One region of the Streptomyces sp. NBC_00210 genome, then DNA from elsewhere that is predicted to be linked to it. Evidence: riboswitches for the same ligand, from Rfam matches in the RefSeq annotation. Region 1 holds a riboswitch; each other region holds the start of a gene.

Region 1 (4,181 bases):
TGATGGCCGCCTACCGGCTGCCGCACGACGGCACGCGCGAGTGCGACGCCGCGGATCTGGCGCTCACCGTCCTCGGCGGCGGCGAGTCCTCCCGGCTGCACAACCGTCTGGTGCGCCGGGACCAGACGGCCGTCGCCGCCGGTTTCGGGCTGCTGCGCCTGGCCGGCGCACCCTCGCTCGGCTGGCTGGACGTCAAGACGTCCGGCGGTGTCGAGGTCCCCGAGATCGAGGCCGCGGTCGACGAGGAGCTTGCGCGGTTCGCGGCCGAGGGCCCCACGCCCGAGGAGATGGAGCGGGCGCAGGCCCAGTTGGAGCGCGAGTGGCTGGACCGGCTCGGCACGGTCGCAGGCCGCGCCGACGAACTGTGCAGGTACGCCGTGCTGTTCGGCGACCCGCAGCTCGCACTGACCGCCGTGCAGCGGGTGCTGGACGTCACCGCCGAGGAGGTGCAGGCGGTCGCCAAGGCCCGGCTGCGCCCGGACAACAGGGCGGTGCTCGTCTACGAACCCGTCAACGCCGAGCAGAGCGACCAGGAAGAGGGAGCGGACCAGTGACCGACGCTGCCGCGTCTTTGACGACCATGGAGTTCCACCCGCAGCCGGCGGCCGGCCCGGCCCGGCCGTGGGCGTTCCCCGCCCCCGACCGGGGCACCCTGGACACCGGGCTCACCGTGCTGCGCTGCCACCGCCCCGGCCAGCAGGTGGTGGCGGTCGAGATCTCCCTCGACGCCCCGCTGGACGCCGAGCCCGAGGGCCTCGACGGGGTCGCCACGATCATGGCGCGCGCCCTGTCGGAGGGCACCGACAAGCGCAGCGCCGAGGAGTTCGCGGCCGAGCTTGAGCGCTGTGGTGCCACCCTCGACGCGCACGCCGACCATCCCGGCGTCCGCGTCTCCCTGGAGGTCCCGGTCTCCCGGCTGCCCAAGGCGCTCGGCCTGCTCGCCGAAGCGCTGCGCGCACCCGCCTTCGCCGACAGCGAGGTGCAGCGGCTCGTACGCAACCGTCTCGACGAGATCCCGCACGAGACGGCCAACCCGGCCCGCCGTGCCGCCAAGGAGCTCTCCAAGCAGCTCTTCCCGGCCGAGGCTCGCATCTCGCGCCCCCGCCAGGGCACCGAGGAGACCGTGGCACCGATCGACGCCGCGGCCGTACGGGCCTTCTACGAGGCGCATGTCCGGCCCGCCACCGCCACCGCGGTGATCGTCGGCGATCTGACCGGGGTCGACCTGGACGCGGTGCTGGCCGAGACCCTCGGCACCTGGACGGGCGACAAGGCAGAGCCCCGTCCCGTACCGCCGATCACCGCCGACGACACCGGCCGCGTGGTGATCGTGGACCGGCCGGGCGCCGTGCAGACGCAGCTGCTGATCGGCCGCATCGGTGCGGACCGGCACGACCGCGTGTGGCCCGCGCAGGTGCTCGGCGCGTACTGCCTGGGTGGCACCCTCACCTCCCGCCTCGACCGTGTGCTGCGCGAGGAGAAGGGCTATACGTACGGCGTACGGGCCTTCGGCCAGGTGCTGCGCTCCGCTCCCGACGGGTCGGGCGCCGCGATGCTCGCCATCAGCGGCTCGGTGGACACCCCGAACACCGGACCGGCGCTGGACGACCTCTGGAAGGTGCTGCGTACGCTCGCGGCAGAGGGGCTGACCGACGCCGAGCGGGATGTCGCCGTGCAGAACCTGGTGGGTGTCGCCCCGCTGAAGTTCGAGACGGCGGCGTCCGTCGCGGGCACGCTCGCCGACCAGGTCGAGCAGTTCCTCCCGGACGACTACCAGGCGCAGTTGTACGTCCGGCTGGCCGAGACGGGCACTGTCGAGGCGACGGCGGCAGCCGTAAGCGCCTTCCCGGTGAACCGCCTTGTCACCGTGCTCGTCGGCGACGCCGCGCAGATCGAGGAGCCGGTGCGGGCGCTTGGCATCGGTGAAGTGAGTGTTGTCACAGGCTGATTGACAAAGCCGGTGCTCCTCGGCCGGCAAACAACTCCTTACAAACAAACGGAACCCCGGCATCCATAGCGGCGCCGGGGTTCCGTGTTATGTCCGCTTTGTTGGAGAGGCTGCCTGTCTGCCCTGTGGCATGCGCTACAAAAAGGCCTGTCTGTTTGGTGATTGAAAGTGGCCCCGCCTAGCGTCGGTCCGGCTGTCCGCCAGAAGCCCGCCGCATCCGCGGCATCGGACAGTCATCGCCGAGTCCCCGTCAGGCGCGAGCCTGGGGAGCCGGGGACCCACTCAGTCCCTGGGGTGAATCGGACGCCTTCGCACCCGCGGAGGGGCCCGTAGGAGACCTTCCTGCTCCGAACCCGTCAGCTAACCCGGTAGGCGAGAAGGAAGGAAAGGACCAGCCACTTCATGGCGTTCACCCGTGCCACCGGGAAGCACCGTGCCCCGAGCCGCCTGTCGCGACGCAGCGCGAACATGGCGGGCGCAGCGGCCCTCGCCACGACCGGCGTCATCGGAACCCTCGCTTCCCCGGCGCTCGCCGCCAACACGAGCACGCCCGCGGTCGAGGACACCGGCCTGACCCAGGTGGTGACCGCCGAGACCCTTGCGGACCAGATCGCCGACCAGGCCGCCACCCAGAAGCAGGAGGCCGCCAGGGCGAAGGCCGCGGCCGAGGCGAAGCACAAGGCCGAGGCCCGTGCCAAGGCCGCCCGCGAGGCCAAGGAGCGCGCCGCCCGCGACGCCGAGCGCAAGCGCCTCAACTCCTTCGTGGCCCCGGTCTCCGGCTCGTACATCTCCACCGGCTACAAGGCCGGCGGCGCCATCTGGTCCTCCGGCAGTCACACGGGCATCGACTTCCACGCGGCGTCCGGCACGACCGTGCACGCGGTCGGCTCCGGCACCGTCGTCGAGGCCGGCTGGGCCGGCGCGTACGGGAACAACGTCGTGATCAAGATGAAGGACGGCTCGTACACGCAGTACGGCCACCTCTCGTCGATCAGTGTCTCGGTCGGCCAGAGCGTCACCCCGGGCGAGCGGATCGGTCTCTCCGGCGCGACCGGCAACACCACCGGGCCGCACCTGCACTTCGAGGCCCGGACCAGCCCCGAGTACGGCTCCGACATCAACCCGGTCGCGTACCTGCGTGCGCACGGTGTGAACGTCTGAGCGGACAGCTCGTACGGCTCGTAGAGAGGGCCCCGGCGTGCCGCCGGGGCCTTCTGCGTTTGGGGCGCTGGCCAAAAGATATCCATGGATTCCAGAGAGCCTTCGGAAAATCGTGCTCGCTGCAATAGAGTCGACCGAACAGACGTCAATCGGCTGCGTTTCGCGCGGATTAAAGCGGAGGTTCGGTCATGCGCATTCCCGCGCACTCGGTATGCACGGCGATCCGCGACGACATCGTCTCCGGTGTATTCGAGCGGGGCAGCCGGCTGACCGAGGAGCAGCTGGCGCGCCGCTACGGCGTCTCACGCGTCCCGGTGCGCGAGGCTCTGCGCACCCTTGAGTCCGAGGGTTTCGTCACCACCCGCCGGCACGCCGGTGCCTGCGTCGCCGAGCCGACCGAGCAGGAGGCCGCCGACCTGCTCGAGATCCGGATGCTGCTGGAGCCGCTGGGTGCCGCGCGCGCCGCCCAGCGCCGTACCGAGGCGCACCTCAAGGTGCTGCGTGGCCTGGTCAGACTGGGTCAGGAGCGGGCGCGCCGGGGCCAGGGCGAGGATCTGCGCTCACTGGGCGGCTGGTTCCACGAGACGCTCGCGCAGGCCTCCGGCAGCCCCGGCCTGACCGCCCTGCTCACCCAACTGCGGCACAAGATCGCCTGGATGTACGCCGTCGAGCAGCCGGCCAAGCCCGTCGACTCCTGGGCCGAGCACGGCGCGATCGTGGACGCCGTGGCGCGGGGCGACGTGGAGCGGGCCCGGGCGCTGACCAGCCTGCACGCCGAGCGTGCGGCAGCCGCGCACCGGCTGCGCCGTCCCGAGCGGGTGAGGACTTCGCAACATGCCGTAAACACCGAGAGCGTCCGCAATTAACAGTCACGCCGTATACAAAGGGAAGACAATTGAGGGCGCTGTAATTCTGCTGCCCGAATTCACGGTGCCCGGCCCCGAAATGAACGGAGCCGCGGTCTCCCGAATTCGGGATGCCGCGGCTCCGCGTTGAGCAAATTCGACTGTGGCCTCGGACTTCCGGGCTCGGACCGTTCGGTCCTGGATTCTGGGACGCAGACGGCTCGGCT
Region 2 (4,181 bases), 5.3 Mb from region 1:
TCGGCACGTACACGCTGGGCAGGGGAAAGACGGTGACGGTCCACACGGGCAAGGGGACGAACAGCACGGCGCACCGCTATCAGGGGCGCGGCTGGTACGTGTGGAACAACGACAAGGACACGGCGACGCTGAGGAAGTCGACGGGCGTCCGGGTCGACACCTGCTCCTACAACTCGACCAGGGTCGACTACAAGTTGTGCTGAGCGCCTGACCTCCCGCCCCCGCCGCCCGGGCAGCGGGGGCGCTGTCATGCCGCGGTTCAGTCGTACAGCGGTGACCGTTCGCCCTCAGCGAGCATCCGTCCCGCTTCCGGCACCTCGATCTGTACGTCCTGTACATTTTTTACAGGCCAGCGCCCGAGGAGCACGAGGAGAGGTACGTCATGAACCGCCCCGCCGCCCGCTATGTCCTGCCCGAATTCACCGAGCGCACCAGCGCGGGATCCCGCAGCCTCGATCCGTACTCGAAGCTGTTCGACGAGCGGATCATCTTCCTGGGCACCGTCGTCGACGACACCGCCGCGAACGATGTGATCGCGCAGTTCCTGCATCTCGAGTACACCGCCCCCGACCGAGACATCTCCCTCTACATCAACTCCCCCGGCGGCTCACTGAGCGCCATGTCCGCGATCTACGACACGATGCAGGTGGTCACCTGCGACGTGGAGACGACGTGTCTCGGACAGGCCGCGTCGACCGCCGCCCTGCTGCTCGCCGCCGGCGCCCCCGGCAAGCGGATGGCGCTGCCCGGCTCGCGGATCGTCGTCCAGCAGCCCGCGTTCGAGGAGCCGTTGCAGGGCCAACCCTCCGATCTGGAGATCCAGGCGCAGGAGTTGCTCCGGCTGCGTGACCAACTCGCACGGATGCTCGTGCGCCACACCGGCCAGACCTCCCAGCGGATCGCCGCCGACCTGGAGCGCGACACGATCTTCGACGCCGTCGAGGCCAAGAGGTACGGGCTGGTGGACCATGTGATCAAGAACCGCAAGACGTCATTGTCGTCCCACGGTTCGAGGTGAGCACCCCGTGCTGCCGCCCGAACTGCCGCCGCTGCCCGCGCTGACCCGCGCCGAGGGCGAACTCATCGACAGCTACCTCGAAGTGCTCGATCTGCTGGGGCGGATCAACCCGGCGCGCGGAACGCACACCTATGGTGCGCTCCGCGCCGCACAGGCGCTGGTCGGCCGGGCCAATGCGCTCAAGGACGCCCTGACGCTGATGCACATGCGCGGCGAGAGCGAGATCCATGCGACGACGCTGACCGAGGCACTCAGGGCCCTCGACGGCGAACGCCGGGCGCACCGGGTGACGATGCCGCCCGTAACGCTCAGTTGACGAACTCACCTCTTCCGTCTACGGCCATCAGGGTACTGGTCACGCTCCCCCATTCGATGTAATCACTGTCCCCCGAAGCCCTACGGACAACTTGCGCGGCACGGCTACCGATTTGGCGGAATGACTTGTTCCGCCGCTGGTGCAAGGGTCCTCGGGCGTCCCCTGCCGCCCCTCGAAACTGCCCTGTCCACCCGAACAGGTGAGTGGTGGTAAAGCTCACAAACTGCCGTTTCAGTTCGGAAATCCGGCATGAGTTGGGTCAAGATCCCTGGGACGACAAGCCCCCGCCACCGCGGCGGGGCGGTCCGGGCGGACGCCGAGTCCTGCCGCCGCACCCGGATGACTGGTCGACAGGAGTGCATCGGCAGGAGTGGAGGACCCAAGCACGACGGGGCAGCCGGAAGGTCGGCAGTCCCTTGGGGTGAAGCCGCAGCCGCGGCCGGGCATCTTCGTCCGTCCGAACCCGACAGGTCATCCTTCACAGGCGGCTGACGAAGGGTTGCGCATGACTGCGCAGATTCATGTCCCGTTTCTGATGGGCCGGGCGGGCGCCGTATCGGCCCTGACCCTCGCCGCCGTCGGCGGCTCGCTGCTGGCTCCGGGGGGAGCCTCCGAGGCATACGCGGCTACGACCCACGCGAGCAAGGCACTTCAGGTGGCCGCCTCCAAGAAGGGCGCACCGTACAAGTACGGCGCCTCGGGTCCGCGCCGGTTCGACTGCTCAGGGCTGACGCTCTATTCGTACAAGAAGGCGGGCAAGAAGCTCCCACGTACGGCCCAGCAGCAGTACAACAAGACCCGCCACATCTCGGCGTCCTCCCGGCAGCAGGGAGACCTGGTCTTCTTCCACTCCGGCAGCAGCGTCTACCACGTGGGGATCTACGCCGGCCGCAACAAGATCTGGCACTCGCCGAAGACCGGCTCCTGGGTGAAACTGGAAAAGATCTGGAGCAAGAGCGTGTGGTACGGCCGGGTGCGCTGACGGCCCGTTGACTGATGGTGCGCCGATCGCCGCTCATCACCGGCGGTCGGCGTACCGGGACCGCGGCGGGTCCGCACCCGGCGCCCGGCGCCTGGCACCCGCCAGTCGGCACCCGGCGCCCCGGCGTCAGTGCGCCAGCGGCTCGGCCAGCAGAGTCACGCCGAGCGCCGTGAGCGCCCCGCCGGTGACGCCTTCCACGGCGCGCGTGGTGCGCGGCCGACGCAGCCACTGCCCCAGACGGTCCACCAGCAGCGCCACCGCGGGGAACCAGAGCAGAGCCAGGACGACGACGATCGTGGCCAGCAGCAGAGTCCGCGGCAGCACCGGCGCACCGTCCGGCACAAACTGCGGGAGCAGGCTGAGGAACAGGACCGGCGCCTTCGGGTTGAGGACGTTGGTGAGGAACCCCTGCCGCAGACTGCGGCCCATGCCGTCGGCCGCTTCGCCCGCCGGATCCGGCACGGCGAGCGCCGGACGCAGGGCCGAGCGCACCGCCCGTACACCCAGGTACAGCACATACGCTCCACCGGCGATCTGAAGCGTGCGGTACAGCACCGGGACCGCGACCAGGACGGCGGCGAGTCCCGCGACTGCCAGCGCGGTGTGCACGAGCAGCCCCCCGGCCACACCGACGGCGCAGGCCACGCCCGTGCGCCGGGAGGCGAGCGCATTGCGTACGACGACGGTGAAGTCCGCGCCCGGCATGGCGACCATGCCCGCGGCGACCCCGGTGAAGGCAAGCAGCTGTGCGTCCATGCCGACCATCGTGGCCCGTCGCAGGGCTTAACGTGTACTTACAATCTTCTGGGTCTGCCTAAAGTGATGCTTAAGCCTGGCGGAGAGGGAGTGGCATGTACGACCCGACACGGCTGGCGGCCCTGGTGGCGGTCGCCGAGGCCGGTTCGATCACCCGCGCGGCCGCCCGCCTGGGCTACACCGCGCCCGCGCTCTCCCAGCAGCTGGCCAAGCTGGAGCGCGAGGCCGGCGCGGTACTGCTGGTGCGGCACCATCGCGGGGCGCGGCTGACGGCCGCGGGCGAGCTGCTGGCAGCGCGGGCCCGCCGGGTGCTGGACGAGATGGACCGGGCGCGTCATGAGCTGTCCCGGCTGTCCGGGCTCTCCGGAGGGCGGCTGCGGGTCGGCACCTTCACCACCGTCGGCGTCCATCTGCTGCCCCCGGTGCTGAGCGCCTTCCGCAGGGCTCATCCTGATGTGGAGCTCACCGTCGCGGAGTACGAACCACCGGACGGGGTCCTGGCGGTGGCGGCCGGCGAGGTGGATCTGGCGCTCACGCATGCGTACGAACCGGCCGAGCCCGCACCGCCGCCCGCCGGTGTGATCCTGGAGCCCCTGCTGGTCGAGGAGTTGGTACTGGTGACGGCCCCCGGCCATGCGCTGGCGGGCGGCTCGGGCCGGCTGCCGGTGGCCGAACTTGCCGGGCAGCCGCTGATCAGCAGCGCTCCCTCGCACCCGTCCCGAAAGGGTGTGGAGTCAGCCCTGGCACGGGCCGGGGCGAGTCCCGCCGTGGTGTGCGAGTCACCCGGCTATGCGCTGGTGTGCGCGCTGGTCAGCGCGGGGCTCGGGGTGGCGGTGGTACCGGAGATGGTCGCCTCGATGGCCGCGACACCGCTGGGCGTACGTCAGTTGGAGTCGGCGGGGTTCCGGCGGACGATCTCGGTGGCGCACCGTGGCGAGGTGTCGGGCCCGGCGGCCGAGTCGCTGCGGGCGCTGCTGCGGGGTGCGTTCGGCCGCGCGGGAAACTGACGGCCGGACCAAAAGCGCCGGGCCGGCCGACCGCGTCTCACCCGTCTCGATCGGCCGGGCCGAGAACGCCAGGCCGGCAAAGGATCATCGGCTCTCTGCCGG
Region 3 (4,181 bases), 1.3 Mb from region 1:
GATGCCATCGGCGCACATCCCCGTGCCGCCGTGACCGATGCGGCGAATGAGGCGCACCTGCCCTGAGAGGGGTGGTATGGCGACGGTTAGGCTCCGCCTCATGGACGTACTCATCAATGTCTTCGTCGCCCTGCACATCATCGGCATCGCGTCGCTGCTCGGCGGCTTCCTCACCCAGATGAAGGCGATGGGCGAGGGCACCGCCCGCTTCAGCCCGGCGATGCTGCACGGTGCGCTGACGATGCTGATAACGGGCGTGGCACTGGTGGGCCTGAACCAGGCGGACGATCAGCCGGTGAACAACATCAAGATCGGCGTCAAGCTGGCGGTCCTGGTGGTGATCCTGGGACTGGTCTACGTCAAGCGGGACGAGGAGAAGGTGGAGAAGGCGCTCTTCGGCGCGGTGGGCGGGCTGACCGTCACGAACATCTTCATCGCGACGCTGTGGACCTGATGCGCTGAGCCTGTCGGCGGACGGGACGCTTCGGACCTGATGTTGCGGGCATGACTGCGGACCTGATGTTGCGGGCGTGATGCTGCGGACGTGAGAACGCCCGGACCCGACGGGTCCGGGCGTTCGGCTGCGTCCGGGCTCAGGCCGGGCGCACGCTGCCGTAGATCGGCATGTAGTAGATCGACTCCTCGCGGACGTTCGCACCGGGCTTGGGCGCGTGGATCATCATGCCGTCGCCGATGTAAATGCCCACGTGGCTGATGTCGTCGTAGAAGAAGACCAGGTCGCCGGGGAGCAGGTCCTTCGTGGCCACGCGCGTACCGACCTTCACCTGGTCCCAGGTGGTGCGCGGCAGGTCCACGCCCGCCGCCTTCCAGGCGGCCTGGGTCAGCCCCGAGCAGTCGTACGAGCTCGGGCCCGTCGCGCCCCAGACGTACGGCTTGCCCAGCTGGGCGCGGGCGAAGGACAGGACCTTGTCGGCCTTGGCCGTGTAACTGCCGTCGGCGGTGCCGGTACCAGTGCCAGTACCGGTTCCCGTGCCCGTGCCGCTGTCCTGGTTCTGCTCCTGCTCCTTGCGCGCGGCCTCCGCCCTGGCGCGGGCCTCCGCCTCCGCCTTGGCCTTTGCCTCGGCCTGGCGGCGGGCCTCCTCCTCTTTCCTGCGCTCGATCTCGGCGAGCCGCGCCTTCTCCTCGGCGGTCAGCTTCGACAGCAGTGCGCGCGCCTCGGCGAGCTTCGCCTGGACCTCCTGCTTGCTCGTGCGCAGGGCCTTCTGGGAGGTCGTGAGCGACTCGAGGCTCTTCGTCGCCTCCGCCCGCTGCTTGGCGGCCGCGGCCCGCTGGGTCTCGTAGTCAGTGATGGCGCTGCGCTGACGGTCGGTCATCCGGTCCATCAGCTGGGTCTGGTCGAAGTACGACTCGGGGCTGTCCGCGAACAGCAGCGCGGCGGTCGGGGTGACCGCGCCGGTGCGGTACTGCGCGGCCGCGTAGTTGCCGAGCGCCCTTCTGGACTCGTTCAGCTTCTCCGTGCGCTTGGCGGCGTCGTCGAGCAGCTCGTCGACCTCGCGCCGCTTCTCGTCGGTGGATTCCTTGGCCTTGTTGTACTTCTCGGTCGCGGTGCCGGCCTGCCGGTACAGGTCGTCGACCTTCTTCTGCACCTCTTCGACGGAGGGCTTCGGTTCGGCGGGCGCCGCGTTGGCGCTCTGAGTCGACAGCAGGGTAACGCCGGCGATGGCTGCCGTCGTGAGCCCGACGGCGGGCGAGGTCTTCGCGGTACGGCTGCGTTGTTTGCGATGCGACGCCAAGGCCGGCATCTCCTTCTTCCGTGGACCGCCTACCGGGTTAGCTGTCGGGTTCGGGCAGAACGGAAGACGCCCTACGGACCGAATGAGACAGGTCCGATTCACCCCGGTTGTGCATGGTGGGTCCCCGGTTCCGAACTTCCTTGAAGGAAGCCCGAATTCGGCGCAGGCCGCCCGATTGGCGTGGATCGCCATGGGGGTACGAGCCGCCTGGACGAGCACGCTAGCCAACTCGTGTGGCCGCTGTGAAGCTTGATGGTCGATATGCCCGATACATTTTCGTGACCTTTTTTCAGCGCGGCGGGGATCGGGTTTCCGGTGTGCCTGTGCCATGACATGGCGAAGTGGCTCGATCGCGCAGGGTTGCCGGGCCGGATTCCCGTGCGGCATGCCAATGCGGCCGCGAGCTGTCAGCGCGGCGGCCTAGACTCGTAGAGCGATGAGCAGCCTCTTTGACGACAGCTTCCTGGCGGACCTCCAGCCCAGCTCGGAGCACGCCCCGCCACCGCCCGAGGACTCGGCCCCGGAGGAGATTCCGGACGATCTCTTCCAGGGCGCGTTCGACGTGCCCCCTGCGCGGGATCCGTACCACCGTGACGGCGCCCCGCGCACGGTCGTGGACCCCGCCGCCCTGCTGGAAGGGCTGAACGAACAGCAGCGCGCCGCCGTCGTTCACACGGGCTCGCCGCTCCTCATCGTCGCCGGGGCCGGGTCCGGCAAGACCCGGGTGCTGACCCACCGGATCGCGTATCTGCTGGGGACCCGCAGCGTCCACCCCGGGCAGATACTGGCGATCACCTTCACCAACAAGGCCGCCGGCGAGATGAAGGAGCGTGTCGAGCAGCTCGTCGGCCCGCGCGCCAACGCCATGTGGGTCATGACCTTCCACAGTGCCTGCGTGCGCATCCTGCGCCGCGAGTCCAAGAGGCTCGGCTTCACCTCGTCGTTCTCGATCTACGACGCCGCGGACTCGAAGCGGCTGATGGCCCTGGTCTGCCGCGATCTGGATCTTGACCCCAAGAAGTTCCCGCCGAAGTCCTTCAGCGCCAAGATCTCGAACCTGAAGAACGAGCTGATCGACGAGGAGACCTTCGCCGACCAGGCAGTTGGGGGTACCTCCCAGGCCGAAGGCTCTGGGGGAGGCTTCGAGAAGACGCTCGCCGAGGCCTACCGGATGTACCAGGCACGGCTGCGCGAGGCCAATGCCCTGGACTTCGACGACATCATCATGACGACGGTGCATCTGCTGCAGGCGTTCCCGGACGTCGCCGAGCACTACCAGCGGCGCTTCCGCCATGTCCTGGTGGACGAGTACCAGGACACCAACCACGCTCAGTACACACTCGTACGCGAGCTGGTAGGGACGGGCCAGGAGGATCTGCCGCCGGCCGAGCTCTGCGTCGTCGGCGACGCCGACCAGTCGATCTACGCCTTCCGTGGCGCGACCATCCGCAACATCCTCCAGTTCGAGGAGGACTACGCGGACGCGACGACGATCCTGCTGGAGCAGAACTACCGCTCCACGCAGACGATCCTCTCCGCAGCCAACGCGGTCATCGAGCGCAACGAAAGCCGCCGCCCCAAGAACCTGTGGACGAATGCGGGCGCGGGTGCGCAGATCACCGGCTATGTCGCCGACACCGAGCACGACGAGGCGCAGTTCGTCGCCGACGAGATCGACCGGCTGACGGACGCGGGCGAGGCGAAGGCCGGCGACGTCGCCGTCTTCTACCGTACGAACGCCCAGTCCCGTGTCTTCGAAGAGATCTTCATCCGGGTCGGCCTGCCGTACAAGGTCGTCGGCGGGGTGCGCTTCTACGAGCGCAAGGAGGTCCGGGACGTCCTCGCGTATCTGCGGGTCCTGGCCAACCCCGAGGACAACGTCCCGCTGCGCCGCATCCTCAATGTCCCCAAGCGCGGCATCGGCGACCGCGCCGAGGCGATGATCGACGCGCTCGCGCTGCGCGAGAAGATCACCTTCCCGCAGGCACTGCGGCGCGTGGACGAGGCGTACGGCATGGCGGCCCGCTCCGCCAACGCCGTCAAGCGTTTCAACGTGCTGATGGAGGAACTGCGCACGGTCGTCGACTCGGGCGCGGGCCCTGCTGTGGTGCTGGAAGCCGTCCTGGAGCGGACCGGCTACCTGGCCGAGCTGCAGGCTTCCACCGACCCGCAGGACGAGACGCGCATCGAGAACCTTCAGGAACTGGCCGCGGTCGCGCTGGAGTTTGAGCAGGACCGTGCCGAGGAGGAGGGCGCGGGCACGCTCGCCGAATTCCTGGAGAAGGTCGCGCTCGTCGCCGACTCCGACCAGATTCCGGACGAGGACGAGGACGGCTCCGGCGTCATCACCCTGATGACGCTGCACACCGCGAAGGGCCTTGAGTTCCCGGTGGTGTTCCTGACGGGCATGGAGGACGGCGTCTTCCC
Region 4 (4,181 bases), 2.4 Mb from region 1:
CCCGAGCGCGGCACCACCCCGCCGTCCGCCGAGCCGAGCGCGACCCCGTCCGCCCGGCCCTCCGCCACCCCGTCCGCCACCCCGTCCGCCACTGCGACCCCGTCCGCCTCGGCCTCCGCGGTGGCGGTCGGCGCCAACACCCCGGTCACCACCACCGGCGCCCTGGCCAGCACCGGCTCGTCCAGCACCACCTGGTACGCGGCCATCGCGGCCGTGGCCCTGATCGCGGCCGGTGGCGTGCTCACCGCACTGCGTCTGCGCCGCCGCTGAGTCCGGCCCGTGACGACGCCCGGCACAGCGGTCAGATGCCGGGCGGGGAGTGGAACAGCTGCCGAGCAGCTGTTCCAATCGGTAAATGGATTTGATCTTGCTCCGAATAGCGTAAGGTTGTGTTCACCGACGCGGGGTGGAGCAGCTCGGTAGCTCGCTGGGCTCATAACCCAGAGGTCGCAGGTTCAAATCCTGTCCCCGCTACTGAAAGCAGTGGCCCGGCACTCGAGAAGAGTGCCGGGCCACTGTCGTGTCCGCCCGCCGGGGTTTCGCCCGGTTGGCCGACGGCGAGTCGCCGCGCGGCGCGACTCCGGCCAGCCTGGGAAGGGCGCGGTACCTTCCGCAGCCTGGGCGGACTGGGCAGGAGAGCACTCGTGGGGTACCGAGGACAGCACCGCGGCATCAGCGCTCGCAGCTTTGTCCGCGCGCTGCCCACGCTGTTGATCATCGGCGGTGTCATCTTCGATCTCTCCACCCCGTCCGAGTTCACCGCGTCCCCTCTCTTCGCGGCCGCCCCGCTGATCGCGGCCCCCTTCTTCTCCTGGCTCACCACCCTGCTCACCGGTGTCGCGGCCGTCGCCGCGGTCCTCGGTCTGCACATCTACAACGACACCCTGAACAGCGTCTCGGCCAACACCGAGCTGTTCACCGTGGTCACCGTCGCCGGGCTCGCGCTCATCATCAATCGGGTCGTACTGCTCAGCGGCGAGCGCCTCGCCTCCGCCCGTGTCATCGCCGAGACCGCGCAGCGCGCCGTGCTGCCCACCCCCGCCGAACGGATCGGCGGGCTGCAGGTCGCCGCGCGGTACGAGGCGGCGCAGGCGGACGCCTTCATCGGCGGTGACCTCTTCGCCGTACAGGACACTCCGTACGGGGTGCGCCTGGTGGTCGGCGACGTACGGGGCAAGGGGATGGAGGCGGTCGAGGCGGTGGCAGTGGTCATCGGCGCGTTCCGGGAGGCGGCCGAGCAGGAGGCCACGCTGGAAGGGGTCGCCAAGCGCCTGGAGCGGGCGCTCGCGCGCGAGGGCACCCGGCGGGACAGCCTGGAGATCTTCGAGGAGTTCACCACGGCAGTGATCGCCGAGATCCCGCGCCGCGACGAGATGGTGCGCGTGGTGAACCGGGGCCATCCGGAACCCCTGGTGCTGTACGCCGACGGGAAGGTGCACGCGCTCGAGCCGACCGAGGCCGCGCTGCCGCTGGGCATGGGCGAGCTGAGCGGATGGCCGGACCGTGCGGACTCGTTTCCGCTGCCCGCCGGGGCCACGCTGCTGCTCTACACGGACGGCCTTTCCGAGGCGCGCAACGCGGACGGCGTCTTCTACGACCCGGCCGCGCGGCTCGGCGGTCGGCTCTTTCCCGGGCCGGAGGAGCTGCTGGACGCGCTCGTCGACGACGTACGACTGCATACCGGTGGCGGCTTGACGGACGACCTGGCCCTGCTGGCGGTCAGCCGTCCCGGGCAGGGGCAGCAGGGCCGCCGCAGGATCGTCCCCGTGGTCAGAGGGAAGAGTCAGAGCCAGGGAAGGCCACCAGACCCGCACCGTGTGTAGTCCCCGCACCGTGTGTAGTCGAAGCGCACCCCTCCGCATCACATATGAACCACCGTCAGGTGAAGGTGTGAGAGGAGAGGCGATCAAGTCGCCCGTATCCGGCCGCTTGTGTCCTGGTACGTCCGTGACGAACTCGTTAACGATCACTCGGAACAGCTTGGAATCCGGCCCTGGCTTCTATTAACGTTCGATAACGCAGCGCGGTCGTCCCAGCCGTCGCAAGAGGCGGCACCGTGCGCATGCGCCGAATCCCGCAAGGGAACCGGGGAACCACCAATTGGGGTGAATCGGGCACCTTTTGCCGCTCTTTTCCGCGGTCGAAGCGCTCGTAGGAGACCTTCCTGCTCCGAACCCGTCAGCTAACCCGGTAGGCGAGAAGGAAGGAAAGGAGTACGCCTCAGTGGCGTCCAACACCCCTGCCCCAGAAGCACCCTTCAGGCCCGACTTCTTCAGCGGCGAAGAGGGGGCGGAGCGGGCGTGGGAGGAATGGAACCCCACCGAGGACTCCGTTCGTCCGGTGCGCGGACGGCACCGTGTCGTCAAGCAGCGCGGCGGGCTCGCCCGCAGCTCCACAGTGCTCGGCGTCGGCGTCATCGCCGCGGTCGGCGCGGGCGGCATGGCCACCGCGCAGGACAAGCCGCCGGTCTCCATATCGCTCCCCGACTCGATCACGGACAACCTGCCCGACGCCAAGTCCCTTCCTGGCGTGGGCTCTTTCCTGTCCGACGACTCCTCGGACGCCGACGCCGACAACACCTCCCCGCTCACGGCGGTGACGCTGGCCTCGGACACCGACTCCAAGACCGCTGCCGATGGCGCGGCCGGCGCGGGTGAGGCGCTGCGCGCCCGCATCCTCCAGCAGGCCGAGCAGCAGCAGGCGGAAGCGGACGCCGAGGCGAAGGCGGCCGTGGAGAAGCTTGCGGCCGAGAAGGCCGCGGCTGAGGCGAGGAAGCAGCAGACCGCGGCGGAGGCCAAGGCCGAGGCGGAGAAGCTTGCGGCCGAGAAGGCCGCGGCGGCCAAGGCGGAGGCCGAGCGCCTTGCCAAGCTCGCGGCGAGCTATTCGCTGCCCACCTCCTCGTACACGATCACCTCCACCTTCGGCGAGGCCGGCTCCATGTGGTCCTCGGGCTACCACACCGGCCTGGACTTCGCCGCCCCGACGGGCACGCCGCTCAAGGCGGTCCACAGCGGCACCGTCAAGTCGGCCGGCTGGTCCGGCTCCTACGGCTACCGCACGGTGCTGGAGCTCGATGACGGCACGGAGATCTGGTACGCCCACCAGTCCTCGATCTCGGTCAGCGCGGGCCAGAAGGTGACGACGGGCGAGACGATCGGCCGTGTGGGTGCGACCGGCAATGTGACCGGCCCGCATCTGCACCTGGAGGTCCACACGGCGGGCGGGACGGGCATCGACCCGATGACCTGGCTGCGCGACAAGGGCCTCACCGTCTGACGTTCCGCACTGCTCTGCGCCCCTCGCGCCGTTCGGCGCCTGGGGCGCTGATGCGCGGCGCCGCCCCATGTGCGCGGCGGCAGCCATGCGGGAGGTGGACCCCGTCGGCCGACTGCGGAATGTGGAATAGGTCGCACCGTACCGCTGTTGGTCAACCCATGACTTCTCTCCGTACGTTCGGCTCGTCCGGTATCGCCGTCTTCCCGCTCGCTCTCGGCGGCAATGTCTTCGGCTGGACCGCCGACCAGGCGCAGTCCTTCGCCGTGCTCGACGCGTACACCGCTGCCGGAGGCAACTTCGTCGACACCGCCGACGCCTATTCGGCGTGGGTGCCGGGCAACGAGGGCGGCGAGTCCGAGACCGTCATCGGCAGCTGGCTCGCCGCGCGCCGCAACCGCTCCGAGGTCGTCGTGGCGACCAAGGTCGGCTCCCACCCGCAGTACAGGGGCCTGTCCGGCTCGACCATCAAGGCCGCGGCCGAGGCCTCCTTGCAGCGGCTCGGCACCGACTACATAGACCTGTACTACACGCACTTCGACGACCTGACCGTCCCTGTCGAGGAGATCATCACCGCGCTGGACCAGCTGGTGAAGGAGGGCAAGGTGCGTGCCATCGCCGCCTCCAACCTCAGCGCCGACCGGCTCCGGGCGTCCCTGGAGTTCTCGGAGCGCGAGGGGCTGGCCCGCTACGTCGCGCTGCAGCCGCACTACAACCTGGTCTCCCGGGACAGCTACGAGGGCGACCTGCAGGACACGGCCGCGGCCGCCGGTCTGGCCGCCGCCCCCTACTCCGGGCTCGCGTCCGGCTTCCTCACCGGCAAGTACCGCCCCGGTACGACGGTGGACAGCGCACGGGCCGCGGGCGCGGGCAAGCACCTGAAGAGCGAGCGGGGCGTGCGGGTCCTC

Evidence for each region. Region 1 has a riboswitch for cyclic di-AMP ahead of OG729_RS09920 (M23 family metallopeptidase). Riboswitches for the same ligand answer to the same signal wherever they lie in the genome.
Region 2: another riboswitch for cyclic di-AMP. It lies ahead of OG729_RS34055 (C40 family peptidase); the one in region 1 lies ahead of OG729_RS09920 (M23 family metallopeptidase).
Region 3: another riboswitch for cyclic di-AMP. It lies ahead of OG729_RS15785 (NlpC/P60 family protein); the one in region 1 lies ahead of OG729_RS09920 (M23 family metallopeptidase).
Region 4: another riboswitch for cyclic di-AMP. It lies ahead of OG729_RS20990 (M23 family metallopeptidase); the one in region 1 lies ahead of OG729_RS09920 (M23 family metallopeptidase).

The regions. Positions count from the first base shown of each region.
Region 1 is NZ_CP108120.1:2,201,694-2,205,874, reverse strand. Features, by position in the region: gene OG729_RS09930 (pitrilysin family protein) at 1-554, shown strand, start outside; gene OG729_RS09925 (pitrilysin family protein) at 551-1,948, shown strand; cyclic di-AMP (ydaO/yuaA leader) riboswitch at 2,176-2,338, shown strand; gene OG729_RS09920 (M23 family metallopeptidase) at 2,351-3,109, shown strand; gene OG729_RS09915 (GntR family transcriptional regulator) at 3,298-3,975, shown strand.
Region 2 is NZ_CP108120.1:7,512,539-7,516,719, reverse strand. Features, by position in the region: gene OG729_RS34070 (lamin tail domain-containing protein) at 1-203, shown strand, start outside; gene OG729_RS34065 (ATP-dependent Clp protease proteolytic subunit) at 383-1,018, shown strand; gene OG729_RS34060 (hypothetical protein) at 1,026-1,334, shown strand; cyclic di-AMP (ydaO/yuaA leader) riboswitch at 1,652-1,836, shown strand; gene OG729_RS34055 (C40 family peptidase) at 1,840-2,316, shown strand; gene OG729_RS34050 (LysE family translocator) at 2,443-3,072, opposite strand; gene OG729_RS34045 (LysR family transcriptional regulator) at 3,168-4,079, shown strand.
Region 3 is NZ_CP108120.1:3,509,073-3,513,253, reverse strand. Features, by position in the region: gene OG729_RS15790 (hypothetical protein) at 101-454, shown strand; gene OG729_RS15785 (NlpC/P60 family protein) at 594-1,763, opposite strand; cyclic di-AMP (ydaO/yuaA leader) riboswitch at 1,766-1,927, opposite strand; gene pcrA (DNA helicase PcrA) at 2,191-4,181, shown strand, end outside.
Region 4 is NZ_CP108120.1:4,607,347-4,611,527, forward strand. Features, by position in the region: gene OG729_RS20975 (LPXTG cell wall anchor domain-containing protein) at 1-270, shown strand, start outside; tRNA gene OG729_RS20980 (tRNA-Met) at 401-474, shown strand; gene OG729_RS20985 (PP2C family protein-serine/threonine phosphatase) at 645-1,823, shown strand; cyclic di-AMP (ydaO/yuaA leader) riboswitch at 2,056-2,212, shown strand; gene OG729_RS20990 (M23 family metallopeptidase) at 2,224-3,276, shown strand; gene OG729_RS20995 (aldo/keto reductase) at 3,435-4,181, shown strand, end outside.